Regions from separate parts of the Oikeobacillus pervagus genome, predicted to be linked through region 1. Evidence: riboswitches for the same ligand, from Rfam matches in the RefSeq annotation. Region 1 holds a riboswitch; the other holds the start of a gene.
What was found. A riboswitch is a leader RNA that binds a small molecule or an ion and turns the genes downstream of it on or off. The one in region 1 is predicted to bind S-adenosylmethionine.

Region 1 (11,727 bases):
TTTGTCTCCCTTCCCACAGTTTGTGAATACGGAAAGACCAGATAGAGTAATATCTGGATTATTAAAAGGGAAACTCTCAATTATGACGGAAGGCACCCCTTTTGTCCTTATCGCGCCTATTACGATTGCTGATACGATTGATACTCCAGATGATTATTATGAGCGTTGGTTTATCGGGGCATTAGTACGGATATTACGGTTTCTCGCGATGATTATTTCAATCTTTTTACCCGCTTTCTATGTTGCACTTGTGTCCTTTCATCAAGGATTAATCCCCTCAAAACTCGCATTTTCCATTGCTGCATCGAGGGAAGGAGTTCCTTTTCCAGCATTTGTGGAAGCCAGTATGATGGCAATTACAATGGAAATGTTACGAGAAGCAGGTTTAAGGCTCCCAAGCCAATTGGTCAAACAATCGGAATCGTTGGGGGTTAGTCATAGGAGAGTCAGCTGTACGGGCTGGGTTTGTTAGTACGATTATGGTGATTGTCATCGCGATCACGGCCATCGCTTCATTTTCCTTACCGTTCTACAGTCTTGCGATGACCTACCGAATTTTATTATTCGGTTTTATCATTGTTGCTAGTCTACTTGGTTTATACGGAATCGTTCTTGGATTTATCATGCTTTCCATTCACTTAATTAATTTAACAAGTTTAGGAGTTCCATACGGAAGCCCTTTCGCTCCTTTAAATGTATATGATATTGGAAACTTCTTCTTCCGTGGACCAATAAAAACAAAGTATAGACGGCCTGGATATTTACAAACGATCGATGATTATCACACCGGAGAAAGGTAGATTATGAAAAAAGTTCACCATAAAAGCCAAATTTCTGACGGAGAATTTATGATATCTGTTGCTTCCATTGTCATCGGGGTAGGGGTATTTCAAATGCCAAGATTGATTGCAGAGAATACAATTGCAATTGACGGCGTGTTTGTGATTATTCTCTATGGTATTATCGTTCTGGTTTCAGCATGGATGATGGGAAAAATCATTCATCAGTACCCAAGGCAACCATTTTTCGAAATTTCAAGTACTCTGATTAAAAGACCATTCGCTCGGATATTAACGATTATGTTTGGGGTTCACTTTGCCTTATTAGCTGGATATGAAATTCGGATCATTTCAATCGTCACTCAGCAATATTTATTACCTGAGGCTCCTTTAGAAATCGTAGCCTTATTATTTTTATTCGTCATTCAATATGCTTTATTTAGTTCAAGCATTACCATTATTCGATTAAATGCCTTATTTTTTCCAATTGTCATGATTATTACTATTTTATAGGCGAGCTTAAATTTTCCAACTACAAAGTGGGGAAACTATTTACCAGTATTCTCAACGGACTTTAAAGGACTTTGGTATGCGATTACGGAGGGGTTTTCTTCTTATATAGGTTTTTCTTCTATATTGTTTTATGGCTTTTTGGTCGGTAATTCTAAAAAAGTTCCACAATCAGCGATTTTAGGCGTAATCATCTCTACTTTAGTCTATGTGATGATTTTTCTATCCTGCTTAGGGATCTTTTCCACGTATGGATTACAAGACATTCAATATCCTACGATCGAGCTTGGTAAAGAAGTGGCGATACCTGGGGGTTTTTTTGAAAGATTTGAATCTATTTTTTTCACCATTTGGATTATGACGGTGTTTAATACAACGTCCATGTCATTTGGTGTGTCTGTCCTAGCTTTTAGCTCCATAATCAAAAAGCTAAATCGTCAAAAATGGATTTTAATTCTTTCTCCTTTTATCCACTTAGTCGCCCTGTTTCCTGAGGATTTGAATGAAGTTGATTTGTATAGCCAGTTAGTTAGCATAATTGGGGTGGTTTTCACTATTATCGTTACACCCTTACTATTTATGATTTCTAAATTGAAAAGGAGCCGTCAATGAAACGAATCATTCTCTAACATCTGATTACAGCTCTATTACTCCTAACCGGTTGCTGGGGAAAAGTTGAAATTGAAAATCGTGGATTTGTAACTGGGGTTGCCATCGATTCGGCTAAAAACGCTCAACCTAAATCTACAGACAAAATGTTGTCCACTACTTTTCAAATGATTGTACCTAATGCCTTTTCGCCAGAAGGGGGGCAATCAGTCGCTTTCAAGAATTTCACGATCGACAAAGGGAGCATCTTTGAACAAATTCGTGAAACGTCGACAAGGAGTAGCCGATCATTATTTTTTCAACATTTAAAAATCATGCTAGTTTCTGAAGAGCTTCTAAAGACACCACATCAATTGACTAAGCTTATTGATTTGTTATTACGAGACGATGAGTCACGAAGAAATATTAAAGTGATTATTACGAAGGGAAGATCAAAAAAATATTTGGCTATGAAACCCCCAATCGAAAAAGTACCCTCATTATACATTGAAGAACTATCAAAAAATTCAAAGTGATCCCCAGAAATGTATGAGGCCCTTACTATTGGGAATTTGCAAGAGGATATATTAAGAGGAAATGATCTTGCTTTTCCCTATTTAAAAACGACGAAAACGAATGAGTACCATTTAGAGGGAACTGCTCTCGTCCACCTAGATTCTGAAAAAATTGTAGGCGTTTTAAATGGCGTTGAAACGAAAGTGCTAAGCGTATTAAACAAAAAATTCAAAAACGGCTTATTCAATGTAAAGTATCATGACGATGATATCGTACTTGAAATCAAAAGGCTAGAACGAAAGCTCAATGTAAAGTGGGAAGATGATGAGCAACCTTCTTTTAAAATCAATCTATCATATGAAGGGATTGTTGGAGAAGTCTACAGTGATCAATTTCGTTCAAGAAAAGATATCAAAAAACTTGAGAGAGTTTTTAATATGGAATTAAAAAAACAAGCAGATCGTCTTATGGCTGATTTACAACGTCAATATAAAGTGGATATGATCGGACTACAAACCCATCTACATAAATATCATTATAAAAAATGGGAAAAACTAAAAAACGATTGGACAACTGGAGAACAATTATTTTCAAAAAGTCAAGTAGATCTTGAGGTTGAGGGTGTTTTAAGATATGGTGGTGCCATTTTAAACAAAAAAATGAAAGGAGTCATTGATATGGACATTCTTCTAAAGTTCCTTGGATTCATCCCTCCCTATTTAATTATTGGGGCAACTGTACTCTCTTTCATGGTACCAATGATTTGTATAAAAGTAAACGAAAAATTTCGACAATTGTTTAACCCTACTTAATCCAAAGGGTTATATCAGGGGAAACAAAAAATCGCAAAAATTTCAAAGCAAGATAAAGTGAAACTTCATCCCCCACTGAATGTTAGTTGACCTTATCGGACCTTTTGGGGCCGTAATCCTCCACCTATCTTCTTTGTTTCCAAATCATTTTGGAGTGGCCCGTTAAGGCGGGTTAAAGTTGTTTTTCAATTAAAAAGGGACCTCCTAATTAAACTGGAGTCCCTTTTTAATTATTATGCTTCTACTTTATCAAAAGCGATCCCTGTTGCTTTTTCAATCGCCTGATTTAAATCGGCAATTAAGTCTTTTGGTGATTCAAGTCCAATGGATAAACGAATTAATTCTTCCGTTACTCCTGAAGCTTTCAACTCTTCACTACTTAATTGTTGGTGTGTAGTGGATGCTGGATGAATAATTAATGATTTTCCGTCCCCTACATTAGCAACATGTGACCATAATTGAATATTGTCGATCAATTTTTTACCCGCTTCACGGCCACCTTTAATTCCAAATACAACTATCGAGCCGAAACTATCTCTTAAATATTTTTTCCCTAATTCATGTGAAGGGTGATTTTCCAAACTAGGATGTGACACCCATTCAACAGCCGAATGATTTTGTAAGTAATCAACGAGGACTTTTGTATTTTCAGCATGTTTTTGAATGCGTAGATGTAATGTTTCTAATCCTTGAAGTAATAAAAAGGCACTGTGTGCGCTCATGGACGGACCAAAGTCACGCAATAGTTGAACACGTAATTTAATCGCAAAAGCAGGACCTTCAATTTCAGCATACTTTATGCCATGATAAGAATGATCCGGCTCAGTAAATCCTGGGAACCTTTCACTATTCCAATTAAATTTTCCACTATCTACGACGACTCCACCAATGACGGTACCATGACCACTTATCCATTTTGTTGCGGAATGTACAATAATATCTGCTCCCCATTCAATTGGGTTCGCCACATAAGGAGAAGCAAAAGTATTGTCCACAATGAGTGGAATCCCATTTTCATGCGCAATATTGGCAATTTTCTCTACATCAAGAACATTCAAACTTGGATTTCCAATAATTTCCCCGTAAAGAGCTTTCGTTTTTGGTGTAATCGCTTTTCGATAGTTTTCTGGATCTGTTCCATCCACAAATTTCACATTGATCCCATAGCGTGGTAAAGTTGTGGCAAATAAATTATATGTACCACCATATAGGCTAGAATCTGCCACAATTTCATCGCCTGCATGAGCAAGATTTAAAATAGAAAAAGCAATAGCTGCCATTCCTGAAGATAAAGCAACCGCCGCAGCGCCACCTTCTAATAAAGCAACTCTTTTTTCAAATACATCAACCGTAGGGTTCATTATTCTTGAATAAATATTCCCCGGTTTTTCTAGACCAAATAATGCTTTAGCATGGTCTGTATCTTCGAATACGTAAGATGTTGTTTCATAAATTGGAACAGCACGAGATCCCGTTGTCGGATCAGGGATTTGCCCTCCATGTAATAAAATCGTTTCTAAATCCCAATTTTCTTTTGTCATTTTAAATTCCTCCCTTTCTTTTTAACTATCTTATAAGAATCCCTAAATACGATGATAATAAGAGGATTTTAATAAAATTAAAACCCTCTTCACTGAAAGAAGAGGGCGTGTATACACGATTCCTCTCTTATCTTTCAGATCCTTTCTGACCTGTAGGACTTAGCACCTTTTCAAGTAATTTGCCACCTGATGGTTGCCGGGCTTCTTCGGGCCTATTCCCTCCGCCACTCTAGATAAGAGTCAAAATATTCTTTTAGTTTTTACCCTTGAGGAAAGTATAGAATATTCCTTCTACTTTCGTCAATCCCTTTTTCGAAAAAATACATAAAATCGATCGGAATTAACGCACTTCATCCTTTTCTTCATTGATTTTTTATAATAATTGAAGGACATAATGACATCCGTATTTAACCGTGCGTTTCCGAATCCCATTTCTACTACCAACAAGTTGCAATAGAAAAGCTTTTGTTTCTGATCCCTTTTCAGCTAGCCCAATCCAGACCGTCCCTGGTTTCTTCCCTTCTAACGAATCGGGCCCTGCAACACCTGTGAAACTAATCCCATAATCGGTTCCAAATTGGGTCATTACGTTTTCGGCTAGTTCTTTCGCACATTGCTCACTTACTGCACCGAATGTATGAAGTGTTTCATTGGCCACTCCTAGAATTTGTTCTTTTACTTTATTGGAATAGCAAACGATGCCACCTTTGAAAATTTCACTCGTACCTGAAAAAGAGGTTAATTCACTTTGAAATAATCCACCCGTTAAGCTTTCAGCACAAGCAATCGTCTTCTTTTGTTCTTTTAAAAGTTTGACCATTTCCTCCATAATGCTAGACTGATCATATCCATAAAAATAACTACCTACTCGCTCCATTATTTTTTCTTCTACTCGCTGAATCAAATCTTCTGCCTTTGCATTTGGTGAATTTTTTGCTGTAATGCGGATCGTCACTTCTCCGTCTCCAGCAAGTGGGGCAATAGTAGGGTTGTTCTGCAAAAGAATTAGATCTTCTAAATCAGTTTCAAGCTGCGACTCCCCGATTCCGAAAAAACGCAATACTTTGGATTCAATTTTTTCAACTTGACCAATTAATTGCATTAATAGTGGTTTTCCAAATGAAAGAAACATGGGTTGCATTTCCTTTGGTGGCCCTGGTAGTAACATGTAGGAATTTGTTTCTGTTTTCAAGAACATTCCTGGGGCCATGCCATTTCGATTGGGTAAAACCGTAGAATCTTCCATGACAAGTGCTTGTTTCTTATTATTCTCCGTCATTTTTAACTTCGTTTTTTCAAAAAAAATTTGAATACTCTCTAAAGCTTCTTCATCATATATCAGCTGTTTCTTTACATGGTTGGCGATCGTTTCCTTTGTTAAATCATCCTTGGTTGGTCCAAGACCACCGGTAAAAATAAGCAAGTCTGCTCGTTTTTCTGCCTCTTTGATGACCTGCAAGAGCCGATCTGCATTATCCCCTACAGCTGTATGCCGAAAAACATCAACTCCTATTTCCGCAAGATGATTCGAAAGAAATTGCGCATTTGAATTCACAATTTGGCCAAGCAAAAGTTCTGTTCCAACAGCTATTATTTCTGCATTCATACTACTCCTCCTTGACATAAAGGGGATGTCCCAAAATGCTTAGATAACTTGAGCATTTACGGAACACCCCCATAGATTAACGGGCTGTATGCCCCTTAAGAAACTAAAAGATAAAAATGGGGGGAAAATCCCCCATCAATCGTGAGTTTAACCTATTTTGAATGTTTAAACACATGACGATTCAAATAAAAATAATCACATCCAGACCAGATGGTGAAAAAGGTGGCCACCCATAATGCAATATCCGCAAATGGGAAGGAAAAGCTTTCAAACATAATATTATGTAGTAATAAGGCTGAAATTGCGATAATTTGCGTCCAAGTTTTGATTTTTCCTAACATATTCGCCGCCACAACTTCTCCTTCTCCCGCCAAAATAAGGCGTAAACCTGTTACTGCAAATTCACGGCTAATAATAATAATCACAATCCAAGAAGCTGCGTATTCTAGATCGACTAAAACAATGAAAGCCGCAGAAACAAGAAGTTTATCTGCTAAAGGGTCTAAGAACTTTCCTAAATTTGTGACTAAATTATATTTTCGCGCATAATGACCATCGATCCAGTCTGTTGTGGAGGCAATAATAAAGATAAGCGCCCCAACAAAATGTTGCACAGGCATCGTTGTACCAAGTAACGTTATATCGCCCCATTCAAATTGAACAAGCATAATAATTAAAAAAATAGGAATTAAAAAAATCCGAGAAATCGTAATCTTATTAGGTAAATTCACAGCAGTACCTCCAAATTTCAACATTTCCATTATGGAAAACGCGTTTGTAATTAAGTGCAAGGTGGAAAGTCAAATCATTAGACACTCAAAATATCGGCTACTCGATTTGACTTCTCCTCCCTTTTAATTACATTATTCTTCTTTCTTTTCAAATTGAATTTCAATATCCTGGCGTACAAGATCTGTTGCTGACTGCTCATATTTAAGCGTTTGCCCGTTCACTTTAATCTCTGTGTCTGGCGCAAAACCGACAACAATCTTAGCAGCAGTTTGACCTGTTAAATCATGTTCTTGCGATTCACCATTGCGCAGCATATTCGAAAAGTATTTTTTCCCCGTCCCATCTGAGATTTCAACCCATGTCTCGCCTTTAGATGTTACAGTGAGTTTGAATTCATCTGTATTTTCTAATTTGTAAATGGTTTTTCGGCCATTTGTACTAACCACTTGAATGGCTTGGTCTTTATTCGATTTTTTCTTCACTTTTTTCTTTTCATCTTTTGCTTCTTTCTTCGTTTCTTTCCCTTTTACTTCTTGCTTATTATCAGCTTTTGAATCTTCCTTAGATTCTTCTTTAATATTTTGCGATTGATTTGATTCTTCTACTTGTACAGTTTCTTCTTGTTTTCCGTCATCACTAGGGTTGCCACCTTTAAGTACCCATACAAGGAAAATGGCTCCAATGATAAAAGCGGCGACTAATATTTGGGGCAAATAATCAAAAAACTTTGTAGACTTTGTCGGAACTGCTTTCGTTGATGTTGTTTTCACATTTGTGATGCGCTGTGGTACTTCATCTTCCTTTGCAGTTGGAATGTCATCCTTGTACTCATCAAACAACTCTTCTGGGTCTAGTCCAACCGCCTCCGCATATTGTTTTATGAAAGCACGTACATAAAACTGCCCAGGCATAATATCGTAATTACCTTCTTCAATACCGATCAAATATCTTTTTTGGATCTTTGTCATTTCTTGAATTTGCTCAAGAGATAATCCTTTTGCTTTCCTAGCTTCTTTTAAACGATTTCCCAATTCCGTCAAGTTAAACACCTACCAATACTAAAAGTCGAATCCATCGAGGTCAGATTCTGGAAAGAACTGATTTTGCACGAGTTCATATGTAATTTCTTCCTCTGGATGATGGCGTAGTTCAATAATATAATCAAAATCGTCTATCGAATATTCACTGTTTTGAACAAAAATATCTGGATGTTCGATTACTTTTGCTGCCGGTAATCTCATAATTTCACGCACAAGTTGCCAATGACGTTCGCTCGCCCTATTGGTAGAAACAACACCATCAATGATAAAAATATTGTCAGATCGATACTCCTCTCGAATTAACTGATCCCGAACGGTTTGTTTTAACAAGGTGGAGGAAACGAATAGCCACCTTTTATTCGCTGAAACACTTGCCGCAACAATAGATTCTGTCTTTCCAACCCTAGGCATCCCTCTAATTCCTATTAATTTATGCCCTTCTTTTTTAAACATTTCGGACATAAAATCTACTAACAATCCGATTTCATCTCTTGTAAAATGAAAAGTCTTCTTGTCATCAGCATCTCTTTGTATGTATCTTCCATGGCGCACAGCAAGCCTATCTCGTAGTTTTGGTTCCCTTAGTTTGATTATTTTAATTGTGTCCATTGTTCGTAAAATTGATTCGAGTCGAACAATTTGATATTCATTTTGCGCTAATAAAAGCATTCCACGTCGACCTTCATCGACCCCATTAATTGTAATGATATTAATAGAAAGCATCCCTAATAACGATGAAATATCACCTAGTATTCCGGGACGGTTTGTTTTAATTTCATATTCGAAATACCATTCTTTCTTTTCCATAATATCCTCCGTATGACACGTTCACGCATCCTTGGAAAAATGATCAACTCTTTCATCTATATATAATATCTGATTTTAGCCAATTTTAAAAGGAAAAAGAGAGGGAGAACCCTCTCTTTTAGCGAGAACCGTTATTTTGAACTAATTTCACCATTGTGCTGGCAATCGCTTGTTGCTCTTCTGGAGAAGCAACAGACCAAAGATCAGATAAAACCCTTTCTTGCTCATTTTTTGGATCTACTTGTTTTGCTAAGTAATCCCCAACTTGGTAAGCAAGATCATTAATGACTTGTTTGTCCATTCCTTGGCCTTGCGCTTGATTTAAGCGGTCCCCTAAAAAGCTTTTCCATTGGTCCCAATTATGAAGTACAGACATTCTATCATGACCTCCTTTAGTGAGATACAATAATAGTTTGCAACGGTTCCTGTAAAATATGCATCATATTCAATCGGGAAAAATATTTTTTTATGTATACCAACCGCCATTCACACTCAATATTTGACCCGTAATATAACTGGATTTCTCAGATAGTAAAAACGAAACTACATTGGCAATTTCATATGGTTTTGCTAGTCTGCCAATGGGAATTTCCTCCGTCAAAAGTTCTAATTCATCCTGAGAAAATCGACTCATCATATGCGTTTCAACTGCTCCTGGTGCCACTGCATTGATGCGAATACCGCTGCGTGCTGTTTCTTTCGCTAATGATTTTACAAATGAAAGTTGGGCTCCTTTCACTGTCGAGTACATCACCTCACAAGCGGCACCTGTTTGTCCCCAGATCGAGCTAATAAATACGATATTCCCATGACCTAGCCGGTAAAACTTCGGTAAAAGCTTTTGAACAATCTTAATGGGGTTTTTTACATGTACTTCCCAAAGTTGATCTAATTCCATTTCGGAAAGATCTTGAAAAAGTCCATATACCGCTTGCCCACTTGAAAAAACGATCGCATCAATCGAAAAAATATTGGATACAAGCTTTTGTACTCCTTCATCGCTCGATAAATCAGCCTGAATCGGAATGATTTCCAATGAAAATGGCTGTAAAGATCTCATTAAAACTTCGATTTCATTTCGATTTTGATGATAATGTAAATAAATATTCCAGCCATCCTTTGCTAGTGATAATGCGATCTCTTTTCCAATCCCCCCACTAGCACCTGTAATTAAAGCAAACTTCTTCATCTTCCTCTCCCCTATAAAAAGAATGAACATTGTCCTATATTCATACAACGGACAAAAGCAAAGTACCCGGCAATATTAAGGACCGGGCACCTTCATGGCAATATTCATTAAAACCTCTATCAACGATTCGGAATAATTTGTCCAACCGTCATTCGATCTTCATCGATAAAATCATGAGCCATTTTTTGAACCGCTTCAAAGGTAATTTCCTCTAAAGTTGGGACAACATCAAATAAATCCATTTCATTAAAGGCATATCTTGTAAATTGATTGGCTATATACTCTGGTGAATTAATGGCTCTTAGAAATCCACCAATTTTCTTTTTCTTCGTTCTCTCTAATGATTCACTTGTTAAATGTTGACCTGATTTAGCTTCCAGTAATATTTTTTGAATACGATCTGCAAGCTCATCAGGATGTTCTGTATCCCCGCCAACGATTGCGAAACCGAATCCTTGCTCCCCAGTATAATCATAATAAAATGTATCATCAATGATCCCTTCATTGTAAAGTTGCAAATAGTGATCATTGCTTCTTCCAAACAACATGTCTAGCATGACATTGATCGTTAATTCCTGCTTTAACAATTCTTTTCCCTTTAAATCGGTTTGCATTGCCTTTATTCCAACCTGGCACTTCGATGTTTGCACATTCATTTTTAAAATTTGTTTCTTCTCTTTTACATTAACTGGCTCTTCTTCAAAGCGGCGCTTTATTTCTGGCTGTTCTTTAAAGTCTTTTTCTTCCTGATTTTTCCGAATAAATTGCATCATTTCGGTAGGATCAACTGACCCCACAACGAATAATAACATATTACTTGGATGATAAAATGTGTGATAACATTCATACAAATGATCTTTCGTAATTTGATCAATGGATTCAACTGTTCCCGCAATATCTATATGAACAGGATGATGGTGATACATGTTTTGGATTAGACCGAAATAGGCGCGCCAGTCCGCATTGTCCTCATACATCCGAATTTCTTGCCCGATAATACCTTTTTCCTTTTCAACCGTTTTTTCTGTAAAATAGGGCTCTTGAACAAAATTGATCAATGTTTCTAAATTTTTCATCACATTTGATGTACTTGAGAATAAATAAGCTGTTCTTGTGAATGAAGTAAAGGCATTGGCAGATGCACCTTGTTGGCTGAACTGTTGAAAAACATCTCCGTCTTCTTTTTCAAATAATTTATGTTCTAAAAAATGAGCAATTCCATCAGGAACACGAACGAATTCATTTTTATTTAAAGGAATGAATTGATTGTCAACCGAGCCGTATTTCGTCGTAAATGTTGCGTATGTCTTATTAAATCCTTTTTTCGGTAATATATATACATCTAACCCATTCGTCATTTTTTCGTAGTAAAGCTCTTCTTGTAGCTGGTCAAATACAATTTTTTCCATTTTTATGCTCCCTCCATTCCTGTTAAGAAATAAATGGTGTCCAGTTGTACCTTTTGGGCGATATCCAAAATTTCTTGCTTGGTTGTTTGTTTTACTCGGTCAAGCCAATCATCAATGGAAATCGTTTGTTTAGCTATAACATTATGATATAGCACCTCGACTAGTCCACGTGATGTATCAATCGTTTCTAGTAATTGA
Region 2 (11,727 bases), on a different contig from region 1:
CGTTATTTCCAAACAGTCATAGGAAAGACAGCAGAAGGGGATTTAGTGTCAGAATTAGAGATTCATTCTAAAGATGAGCTCGGACAACTTGCAGTTAGCTATAATGAAATGCTCTATAAAATGAGACAATTAATATTTAAAATTACAACTAATGTTAGTTCAGTAAATCATGCAGCAGAGGGTTTAACCACCATAGCCAATGAAAACAATCAATCTATAGAAGAAATTACTCAAGCGGTTGAAGAAATTGCGGTTGGAACAGGAAATCAAACTGGAGAGATTGACAAGGGAACAAAAGCGATTCATGATTTAAGTGGACAGATTGGAAACTTGTTAAATCAATCAAATCAAATTGAATTCACAATGAAAGACGCAGCAAATGAAATCGATAGTGGAAATCGTCAAGTAGGGAACTTAGAGAAATCCTATTGTAAATTAGAACAGTCCTTTGAGAAAGTGACTGAAATGATCTCAAAGTTTGACGAAAGGTCACATTCAATTACTCGTGTCACAAAGGCTATTGAACAAATTGCAGAACAAACTAATTTACTTTCCCTAAATGCTTCTATTGAAGCTGCAAGAGCTGGTGAGCATGGAAAGGGATTTGCCGTGGTAGCTAATGAGGTTCGTAATTTAGCAGAAGAATCAAAAAGAGCTGCAAATGATATTCATGATATGGCCAAAGATATGGTGGTGAACACGAAAGAACTAGTAGAAGTAATGAATGAGACAAATACAATCAGTATTGACCAGAAAGATGCTGTGAGAATGGCGAGTGCGGCGATGGATAAATTAACTGAATCCTTACAGAGTATGATGGGGTCCATAGAAGAAGAAATGCATAGCATTCATTCAATCCAAGAGGAGAAGGAAATGGTCGTGAAGATGATCGAGGAAATTTCAGCTGTTTCACAACAGACGACAGCTTCCACTGAGGAAATCAGCTCCGCTATGGAAGAACAAGCAGCATCTACAAACGAGGTTACCCGCCATGCCATACAGCTTAACCAACTAATAGAAGAATTAAATGGGGCTCTTAGACAATTTCAAATAAAGTAAACTAAAGGTGTTAGGTATTATTCAAAAAATGGATGATAGCTAGCTTTTCTAGACTTCGTTATGAGGACAGAAAACGATGGGGCTAGAAAGGTAAAAACGAAAATAGCGCTTGAAACTAGGCATATTTCATAGGAGGACGAAATGAAAAAAAATATCTATGTCGTTGGAGCTGTCATTATTGAAAAAGGGAAAATTTTATGTGCACAAAGGGGGCCAGATAAGAGTTTATCTCTAAAATGGGAGTTTCCAGGAGGAAAGATAGAGAAAGGCGAAACACCTCAAGAGGCGTTGCGCCGCGAAATTGAAGAAGAAATGCTTTGCAAAGTCGAAATTGGGGAACAAGTTGAACATACGGCCTATGAATATGATTTTGGAATTGTTCATTTAACTACCTTCCGTTGTAAGCTAGTGGAAGGCCAACCGGAATTAACTGAGCATGTAGCCATTAAGTGGCTGGAACCCAGTGAACTCCTAAATTTAGACTGGGCCCCTGCAGATATTCCCGCGATTGAAAAATTGGTGAACGTCACTTCATGATGATTAGGTAAAATGATTTTTTGCTATTCACAATTTGTGAATAGTTTTTTTGTTGTTTCTTTCAATCATTGTGAAAAGTGAAAGTAGCGCAAATATAATCGGGAAATACGCAAATACGAAGGGAAATAATCAAATCCTTTTGGGAAATAAACATAAATCTTAGGAAATAATCATATCGCCTCGGGAAATACGCAAATACCCCAAGGAAATACGCAAATCCTGCAAATCTTAAATCTACTCCCCATAACTGTGCTCCCCCTTCTAAAAAATACCTTGAAACCCAAAGATTTAAATTATGATTGCTCTACTAAAACAGGAGGATTACAATAAATATATTAATTTGGTAATGTATGGTGATCATATGGAAAATTTTATAGGAAAATTGGAAGCTTCTTTACATAAGGGGTTTATCGATCATAAGTATACTCAATCGGGAAACTATAAACCTAGATTATTAATTAATCATTCGCAAAAAAATGAAAATGTCTTAACTTCATTGCTGGAGGAACTGGAAAGTTGTGAGTCTTTTCTTTTTTCTGTTGCTTTTATTACAGAGAGCGGATTGGCTACTTTAAAATCACATTTTCTTGACCTTAAAAGAAAAGGAATTAAAGGGCGAATCTTAACTTCTACCTTTTTGAACTTTAACCAGCCAAAAATGTTTAAAGAATTAATGAAAATCAAAAATGTTGAAGTAAGGTTGACGGATTTGCAAGGGTTTCATTCAAAGGGGTATATTTTTCAGAATAAAACCCATTATTCTTTAATTGTAGGGAGTTCCAATCTAACGGCTCATGCTTTAAAAGTCAACTATGAATGGAATGTAAAATTAACTTCTCATGAAAATGGGGAAATCGTTCACCATTTTAAAAATCAATTTGAAGAAGTATGGAAAGAAGCAGAGCCTTTATCAGAGAGATGGATTGAGAACTATAAAAAAACATATAAGCAAATAACCGAACCAAAATTAATCGACCGAGTAGTGGAATTACCAATCAAGTATGAAACAAATTCCATCAAAGAGGCTCTCGAAATTGTACCAAATAAAATGCAACAGGCTGCCTTAAAAGAAATTCAAGCAGTTCGTGATGCTGGGGAACAAAAAGGTTTAGTCATTTCAGCTACTGGAACAGGGAAAACCTATCTTTCTGCTTTTGATGTACGCCGCTTTGCTCCAAGACGAATGCTCTTTATCGTTCACCGCGAACAGATTCTTAAAAAGGCTCAAGCGGATTATAAAAAGGTTCTTGGTGGGTATGATAAAGATTTTGGAATTTTATCGGGGTCAAATAGGCAGACGGATGCTAAGTATTTATTTGCGACCATCCAGACGATTTCAAAAGAGGAAAATTTACAACAATTTCATCGTGAAGAATTTGATTATATTCTGATCGATGAAGTTCATAAAGCAGGTGCCTCGTCTTACCAAAAAGTTATGGAATATTTCCAACCGAAATTTTTATTAGGAATGACAGCGACACCAGAGCGTACAGATGATTTTAATATTTATGAACTCTTTGATTACAATATTGCTTACGAAATTCGTCTGCAAGAAGCACTTGAAGAAGATATGCTATGTCCTTTTCATTATTTTGGTGTAACTGATTGGGAATGGAACGGGGAAATGATGGATGAGACCACTCTTTTATCCAAGCTTGTGACCGAAGAACGTGTCCAGCATATTTTAGAAAAGGTGGAGTATTACGGCTTTTCTGGTGAAGAGGTAAAAGGGTTAATATTTTGTAGTCGTAAAGAAGAAGCAAAACAATTATCACAATTATTCAATCAAAAGGGTTTCCGCACAGTGGCGTTAACAGGGGAAGATTCTCAAGAAGTAAGGGAATCTAATATTTCTAAATTAGAAAATGGTGAACTTGATTATATTCTAACCGTTGATATTTTTAATGAGGGGATTGATATTCCGAGTATTAATCAAGTAGTTATGTTGAGACAAACCCAATCCAGTATTATTTTCATCCAACAGCTTGGGCGGGGACTGCGTAAACATTCTACAAAAGATTATGTAACCATTATTGATTTTATTGGAAATTATAAAAAGAATTATTTAATTCCGATTGCACTTTCAGGGGATCGTTCCCAAAACAAAGATCGTATTCGTCGAAAGACAAATGATACAAGTTTTATTAAAGGTGTATCTACGATTAATTTTGAGGAAATAGCGAAAAAACGAATTTTTTCAGCAATCGATCAAAGTAATTTGACGACGTTAAAGATCTTAAAAGAGGCTTATGTGGAACTAAAAAATCGATTAGGGAGAATCCCCTATCTATACGATTTTCTAGATAATCACTCACTAGATCCGGTTGTGGTTGCGACTAAGTATCATAACTATTATCAATTTTTATTAAAAATGAAAGAAGATCTTCCATTATTAAGTTCATATGAAAATAAAGTGTTAACGATGCTATCATTGGAAATTTTAAATGGGAAGAGAAAACACGAAATTATCTTATTGGAATTGTTGCTGGAAAAAGGAGAAATTCAACAGGATGAATATATCCGTCAGCTAGTCAAATTTCGTTGCCGCATTGATTCAGCTACTTTAGAATCGGTCAAACGGGTTCTGGATCTTTCTTTTTTTACCCAAAGTGATCGAAAAAAATATGGAGAAAAGCCGCTTGTTACTTTGAATTCCCATAATATCTACGCTTTTTGTCAGAATCTGCAAGAACGTCTAAAGGCTAATGACTATTTCCGGCATTTAATAGAGGACATTGTGCGCAGTGCTAAAGAGAAGAGCAAGTTGTATAAATGCGAGGAATCGTTGACATTATATGAAAAGTATTCTAGGAAAGATGTTTGTAAATTATTAAATTGGCCTAAAGATGAAAGTTCTACTGTCTATGGTTACAAAACGAAAGATCAAACATGTCCGATCTTTATTACTTATCATAAACAAAGTGATGTTGAAGCCAGTGTGAATTATGAGGACGAATTCTTAAGTCAAGATGTATTGAAATGGTATACAAGAAGCAATAGAACCCTAAAGTCTGAAGAAGTAAAAAAAATCATTTACGCAGAGGATCATCATATCGATATCCATATCTTTGTGAAAAAAGACGATGACGAAGGAAAAGATTTTTATTACTTAGGAAAAGCAAAACCTGATCAACAAAGCGTACAACAAGATATAATGAAAGACGAAAATAAAAAACCCGTCGTACATATGAACATGATAATGGAAAAAGCACTCGACCCTAAGTTATATCAATATATTAAGAGTAGCTAGATTTACCCAATTTCTGGATGGTGCCTGGCACCATCCAGATTTTCCACTTGTAAATGTCGTTGGGTTTTCTTTATGATGGGTATATAAGGATTATTTTAGAAAGGACATTCGTATGAAAATGGAATCGATTGAATCGGTAAGTAGGGGGAAATTGTTGTGGCAATTGACACGTCCACATACGTTGACTGCTTCGATTGTCCCGGTGTTAATTGGCACGGTTCTTGCTATGTTCTATGCGGATCATCACGCAGGTTTATTTATTGCGATGCTTCTTGCCTGTTTATTGCTCCAAATTGCTACTAATTTATTTAATGAATATTATGATTTTAAGCGTGGTTTAGATACTGAGGATTCTGTTGGGATTGGTGGTGCGATCGTTCGCCATGGAATGAGTCCGAAGACGGTATTAAATATGGCTTTAGGATCATATGGAATTGCTCTTTTATTAGGTTTGTATATTTGTATGAATACGAGCTGGTGGCTGGCTCTTATTGGGATTTTAGGAATGATGGTCGGGTATTTTTATACAGGAGGACCACTGCCAATTGCCTATACGCCTTTTGGTGAATTATTTTCTGGGTTATGTATGGGTTCTGTCTTTATATTAATTGCTTTTTATATTCAAACAGGTTCGGTTACGACTGAGAGTATTCTTCTATCTGTCCCCATCGGAATTTTAGTAGGGGCGATTAATTTATCCAATAATATTCGTGATATTGAGGAGGATACATTAGGTGGTCGAAATACATTGGCGATTCTTGTAGGGAGAAAAGGGGCTATTTATATATTAGGCGCTATGTTTGCCGTCTCTTATATTTGGATGATTGGGCTTGTAGTGACAGGAGTCGTGAGCCCGTGGCTGCTACTCGTTCTCCTTAGCTTTCCAAAACCCGTACAAGCTTTAAAAGGCTTCTTTAATGAGGTGCAGTCCCCTTTACAAGTAATCCTAGCGATGAAAGCGACAGCCCAAACCAATACAATCTTTGGTATTCTTTTGTCCATCGGCCTATGCATTAGTTATATCATTCAATAAAATAGTGCTAGGTATCACCCAAAAAATGGATGGTGCCTGGCACCTTGTCAAATTCATGGAATTCTGGAAAAATAGAGTTTGACTATACTAACCAAAATCTATGAGAAAAAGAGGGAGTTGGACCATGAGCAAAACACTGATTTTTGGACATAAAAATCCTGATACTGATTCTATTTGTTCTGTTATTGCCTATGAAAAATTGAAAAGTGAATTAGGAATTGAAGTAGAAGCGGTTCGCCTAGGTGAAGTAAACCAAGAAACCCAATATGCATTGGACTATTTCAAAGTGGACGCACCTCGACTTGTTCAAACCGTTGCGAATGAAGTTGACCAAGTCATTCTGATTGACCATAATGAATTCCAACAAAGTGCAGATGACATCGAAAAAGTTCGAATTTTGGAAGTAATTGATCATCACCGTATTGCGAATTTCCAAACAGGCGATCCTTTATATTACCGTGCAGAACCAGTTGGCTGTTCGGCAACCATTTTAAATAAAATTTATAAGGAAAAAAATGTACAAGTGAAAAAAGAGATTGCTGGATTAATGCTATCAGCGATTATTTCTGACACTCTTTTATTCAAATCTCCAACATGTACAGATGAAGATGTAGCAGCTGCAAAAGAATTAGCAGCCATTGCTGGAGTAGATGCCGAAAAATATGGCCTTGATATGTTAAAAGCAGGAGCAGATTTGAAAGATAAGACAGCGAAAGAATTAATCGGCCTAGATGCAAAGGAGTTCCAAATGGGTGATTCCAAAGTAGAAATTGCACAAGTTAATGCTGTCGATGTTAATGAAATTTTAGCCCGTCAAGAGGAGCTAGAAACAACATTGACAGAAGTGATTTCTGAAAAACAACTAGATTTATTCCTGCTTGTTGTAACCGATATTTTAAATAGTAATTCAACGGCCTTAGCTCTTGGTGAAAAAGCATCAGCTGTAGAAAAGGCATATAATGTATCCCTGGATCAAAATAAAGCATTATTAGAGGGCGTTGTTTCACGTAAAAAACAAATTGTTCCCGTATTAACAGATGTCCTTTCCAACATGTAATATAAAATAGTTCTAAAAAACGCCTGACTCCTTTTCACATATTTGAAAGGGACGGGCATTTTTTGTCTCTAAAATTGGAAAATAATCCCTCATTATAAAATTATTTTTATTCCTTTTTATCCCCCATAAAATACATCCATTCAAATTCTTATCTATAGGTTGCGAAAATATCGAAATTACTGTATCCTTTATATTACTTTATAAATGAGAATATGGATAATCTTCTTATCAAGAGAGATGGAGGGACTGGCCCGATGAAATCTCGGCAGCGGACTCAAGTTTAGAGTGCTGTGCCAAATCCAGCGAGCAGAAATGCTTGGTAGATAAGAGGAGTGTTTTATAAAAAATTATAAGACCTCTTCTTGAAACATTGGCAAGAAGTGGTCTTTTTTGTATAGAGAAAAGACTAAGTCCATTTCTTCATTATGAAAAAAATTTGTGAGGTGATCATCTTGAGTGTGGACAAAAAGGGAAATCCGTGGGCTTTATTTCCGTTTCTCGTTTTTTTAACCCTATTTATCGGGTCCGGAATCATTACGGGTGATTTTTACAGTTTTCCAGTAATCGTGGCCATTGCTATTTCGGCTGCAGTGGCATTAGCGATGAATCATAAAGAGTCCTTTTATAAGAAGGTGGATGTTTTCTGCCGTGGGGCAGGGAATACAAATATTATGTTAATGGTGATGATCTTCCTTTTGGCTGGGGCTTTTTCTGAAGTCGCCAAAGGGATGGGAGCGGTCGATTCCACTGTGAATCTAGCATTATCTGTTGTCCCGCAAAACTTGTTAATGGTCGGAATGTTCATTATCGCTTGCTTTATTTCCTTATCCATGGGAACATCGATGGGAACGATTGTGGCGTTAGCTCCTATTGGGGTTGGAATTAGTGAGCAAACCGATATTTCACTAGCACTCTCAATGGCAACGGTCATTGGTGGGTCAATGTTTGGCGATAATCTTTCATTTATTTCTGATACAACGATTGCTGCTGTTCGTACTCAAAATACGAAAATGAAAGATAAATTTAAGGTAAACTTTTGGATTGTCTTGCCCGCAGCGATCGTCACTTGTGTGATACTTGGACTCTTAACGATGGGTCAACATGCGGAAATTACACAGCATTCTTATGACTGGGTGAAAATTTTACCTTATTTATGTGTACTGATCACCGCTTTAATTGGGATCAACGTCCTTCTCGTCCTATCGATTGGGATCATATTTGCAGGGGTTGTAGGCTTAGTAGATGGAAGTTATCAAGTCATGAGTGTCATTCAGCAAGTTGGGGAAGGGATGGCCGGAATGTATGAAATCGCCTTCCTAGCTATTCTGATTGCTGGGATGGTGGAAGTGATCCGGCATAATGGCGGAATTGACTTCATCCTTTATGCGGTGACGAAAAATATTAAATCGAAAAAAGGGGCAGAATTTAGCATAGCAAGTTTAATTGGATTGACTGATTTATCAACGGCTAATAACACAATTTCAATTATTATTGCGGGTCCACTTGTTAAAAATATTGCAGATCAATATGATATTGACCCACGAAAATCGGCTAGTTTATTAGACATTTTTTCATGCAGTATCCAAGGATTAATCCCGTACGGAGCACAATTACTTGTAGCGGCGGAAATCGCCAAAATTTCACCTGTTAGCCTATTGCCATATTCCTACTATCCAATTTTAATTGGGATTTGTGGGGTCATCGCGATCCTGATCGGATATCCGAAATTTTCAACACAAGGAAACAAGTAAAAGCAGCGGATTTTATTTCCCGCTGCTTGCTTTACTTTCTGTTAGTTTAATGATTTCAACGACGACATTTGTAGCCTTGATCATATTATCGACAGAAATATATTCAAATCGACCGTGGAAGTTTTCCCCACCTGTAAAAATATTCGGTGTCGGCAGTCCCATATAAGAAAGCTGGGAACCGTCCGTACCACCGCGAATAGGAGATATCTTCGGTTCAATGTTTAAATTTTTCATTGCTTCATAGGCAATATCGACAATTTCCTTTACGGGTTCAATTTTTTCCCCCATATTGTAATATTGATCGTTCATCTCTAAAATGATTCGTTCTTCTCCATATTGTTCTTGTAACTGAGCAACTATTTTTTTAATGGTTGCCTTTCTGTCATTGAATTTTTCACGGTCAAAGTCTCGAATAATATAATGCAATCTAGTCTCTTCTACATCTCCATTGAATGAAAGAAGATGGTAGAAGCCTTCATATCCTTCTGTAAATTCAGGAGCATCCTTAGATGGAAGTTGTTGATGAAATTCCATGGCCATTTTAGCGGAATGGATCATTTTCCCTTTCGCTGTACCTGGATGGACGTTCTTCCCTTTGAACGTGATCTTCGCTGCCGCCGCATTAAAGCTTTCGTACTCTAATTCGCCTAATGGTCCACCGTCGACCGTGTAAGCATATTGTGCATTAAAAGCTTCTACATCAAATTTATGAGGTCCTCTTCCAATTTCTTCATCTGGTGTGAATGCTACGCGAACTTTCCCATGCTTGATCTCTGGATGTTGAATGAGATAGGCCATCGCTGTCATAATTTCGGTGACCCCTGATTTGTTGTCAGCGCCAAGAAGAGTGGTTCCATCTGTTGTAACCAGCGTATGACCTTGATAATTTGCGAGTTCTGGAAAATCCTTCGGTGATAAAACAATATTTAAATCTTTATTTAATATAATGTCTTTTCCATCGTAGTTTTCAACGATTTGTGGCCGGACATTTTTCCCTGTAAAGTCTGTAGCTGTATCGACATGAGCAAGAAAGCCGATGGTTGGAACCACTTTTTCCGTGTTCGCAGGGAGTGTTGCCATAACGTAGCCATTTTCATCGATAGTCACTTCCTTCATCCCTATGGACTTTAACTCCTCTACTAGCATATTGGCAAGGGTTAACTGACCCGGAGTGGAAGGACATGTATCGCTATTTTCATTTGATTGCGTGTCCACTTTTACATAGGTCGTAAATCTCTCAATGATTTCATTTTTCATGATTGTCATCTCCTTAAATCATTCCATTTTTTATCTTACCATATCGTTAACAGGGTATACACTTTGTTGAAGGGGAAATATAATAAAGTCCCTTTTTTTGACATCCTTTTACCATTAAAAAAACAAAACCCCTGTTTCTTGTGTTTTACATCATAATCCAGCCTGTTTTTCTATTTTGCTATAATAAATTTTATTGTATATAAAGGATTTTGAGCATAGATGTCGAATTTTTTATACAATCTAGTTTGACACTATAGTAGTAGTGATAACAGACCTCAAATAGCCATTTTAAAATACGAAATTTTCAGATAAATGATAAAAATTTTGGTCATCACTATAAGGGGGGTATTCGATGGAAATAAAAACAGACATCCTTCATAGATATAAATAATTTTACGATAAATCTTCAGTGCCCTATTTAGTAAAAGATCAAGAAAAGTGGTTATTGGCTAATCAAGCTGCATTAAATCTTTTAGCATTAGATTCAGAGGAGCAGATTATTGGAACAAACGTGAATCAGTGGATTTTATGTAATAACTTCTCTGTCTACAAGATGGATCAACCCTTTCCTAGGCATTTAAATCAAACATGGTTCATCAATTCGGGTGAATATGTGAAAATGGAGGTGACATTGCTCCCACTACCTTTTGACGAAGAAGCACAATTAACCCAAGTATTTATTAAGGAAAGTGATCAAATTAAATTACAATTGGATAAATACAAATTGATAGCCGATCATACAACAGATATGGTGAGCATACTAGATTTGCAAGGGAGAATTGTCTATTCGTCTCCCACTTATGACAAGGTAACCGGTTATTCCTCCACAGACCATATTGGATATTCCCCTTTTGATTTTGTTCATCCTGAAGAGCGGGATGAAATTCACACCAAATTTATAGAATTAATACAGAATCAGGAAACAACTACTGTTGAATTTCGCTATAAGAAATCTGAAGGGGATTATATTTGGCTTGAGACCTATGGAATTCCTGTAGTAGATGAAGGAACCGTATTAAATGTAATTGTCGTTTCACGTGATGTAACAGTGAGAAGAGAGGCAGAAGAAAGGCTAAAAAGAAACGAATATAAACAAAGAATGATTTTGGATCATATAAGTGATCTCATTAGTGTTGTCAATTCAGAGGGAATATATGAATATGTGTCTCCATCGTATAAAAAAATATTAGGGTATGAACCGAACAGTATTCTCGGGAAAAGCATATACACTTGCATTAACTCAGAAGATCAACAACTCATGAAGGAGACGATCGAAGTTCTGAAAAAAAATAAGAAGTCTCCACCTGTTCGCTATAGAAAAATGGATGTGAAAGGACGAATTATTTTACTAGAAGGAATAGGAATGCCTATATTGAATGATAAGGGTGAAATGGATCAATTCGTTATTATTTCAAGAGATATGACAGAAAAGGTGAAAGCTGAACAAGCCAAGATTAATGAAGAAAAATTATTTGTATTAGGGGAATTAGTTGCAGGAATTGCTCATGAGGTGCGAAACCCCTTAACGACAATAAAGGGATTTCTCCAATTAATTACTCCCCATGATGATGGAGAATTTCTGGAATATGCCAAAATAACGATGGAAGAAATTAATCGAATTGAACAAGTCGTGAGTAGATTCATGATTTTGGCTAAACCATTTTCAGAGTTTAGGGAAAATATAAATATAAAACGATTAATTGAGGAATCTATTCAATTATTAAAACGTCAAGGCATTCTTAATAAAAATCGAACAAAGGTCATAGTTGAGATGGATCAACCC

Region 2: linked by a shared signal. The riboswitch ahead of J2S13_RS08675 (Na+/H+ antiporter NhaC family protein) and the one ahead of J2S13_RS02960 (O-acetylhomoserine aminocarboxypropyltransferase/cysteine synthase family protein) in region 1 are both predicted to bind S-adenosylmethionine.

Annotation. Positions count from the first base shown of each region.
Region 1 is NZ_JAUSUC010000005.1:848-12,574, forward strand. Features, by position in the region: partial or broken gene J2S13_RS02940 (spore germination protein) at 1-472, shown strand, start outside; gene J2S13_RS02945 (spore germination protein) at 480-800, shown strand; partial or broken gene J2S13_RS02950 (GerAB/ArcD/ProY family transporter) at 804-1,901, shown strand; gene J2S13_RS16980 (Ger(x)C family spore germination protein) at 1,970-2,413, shown strand; gene J2S13_RS02955 (Ger(x)C family spore germination C-terminal domain-containing protein) at 2,423-3,205, shown strand; gene J2S13_RS02960 (O-acetylhomoserine aminocarboxypropyltransferase/cysteine synthase family protein) at 3,439-4,746, opposite strand; SAM riboswitch class I at 4,871-4,986, opposite strand; gene J2S13_RS02965 (competence/damage-inducible protein A) at 5,120-6,352, opposite strand; gene pgsA (CDP-diacylglycerol--glycerol-3-phosphate 3-phosphatidyltransferase) at 6,505-7,083, opposite strand; gene J2S13_RS02975 (helix-turn-helix domain-containing protein) at 7,216-8,133, opposite strand; gene J2S13_RS02980 (DUF3388 domain-containing protein) at 8,143-8,931, opposite strand; gene J2S13_RS02985 (DUF3243 domain-containing protein) at 9,050-9,307, opposite strand; gene ymfI (elongation factor P 5-aminopentanone reductase) at 9,398-10,120, opposite strand; gene yfmH (EF-P 5-aminopentanol modification-associated protein YfmH) at 10,240-11,529, opposite strand; gene yfmF (EF-P 5-aminopentanol modification-associated protein YfmF) at 11,532-11,727, opposite strand, start outside.
Region 2 is NZ_JAUSUC010000018.1:37,976-49,702, reverse strand. Features, by position in the region: gene J2S13_RS08700 (methyl-accepting chemotaxis protein) at 1-1,059, shown strand, start outside; gene J2S13_RS08695 ((deoxy)nucleoside triphosphate pyrophosphohydrolase) at 1,201-1,596, shown strand; gene J2S13_RS08690 (DEAD/DEAH box helicase) at 1,958-4,846, shown strand; gene J2S13_RS08685 (1,4-dihydroxy-2-naphthoate polyprenyltransferase) at 4,959-5,879, shown strand; gene J2S13_RS08680 (manganese-dependent inorganic pyrophosphatase) at 6,004-6,936, shown strand; SAM riboswitch class I at 7,159-7,266, shown strand; gene J2S13_RS08675 (Na+/H+ antiporter NhaC family protein) at 7,395-8,687, shown strand; gene pepT (peptidase T) at 8,700-9,944, opposite strand; gene J2S13_RS08665 (PAS domain S-box protein) at 10,390-11,727, shown strand, end outside.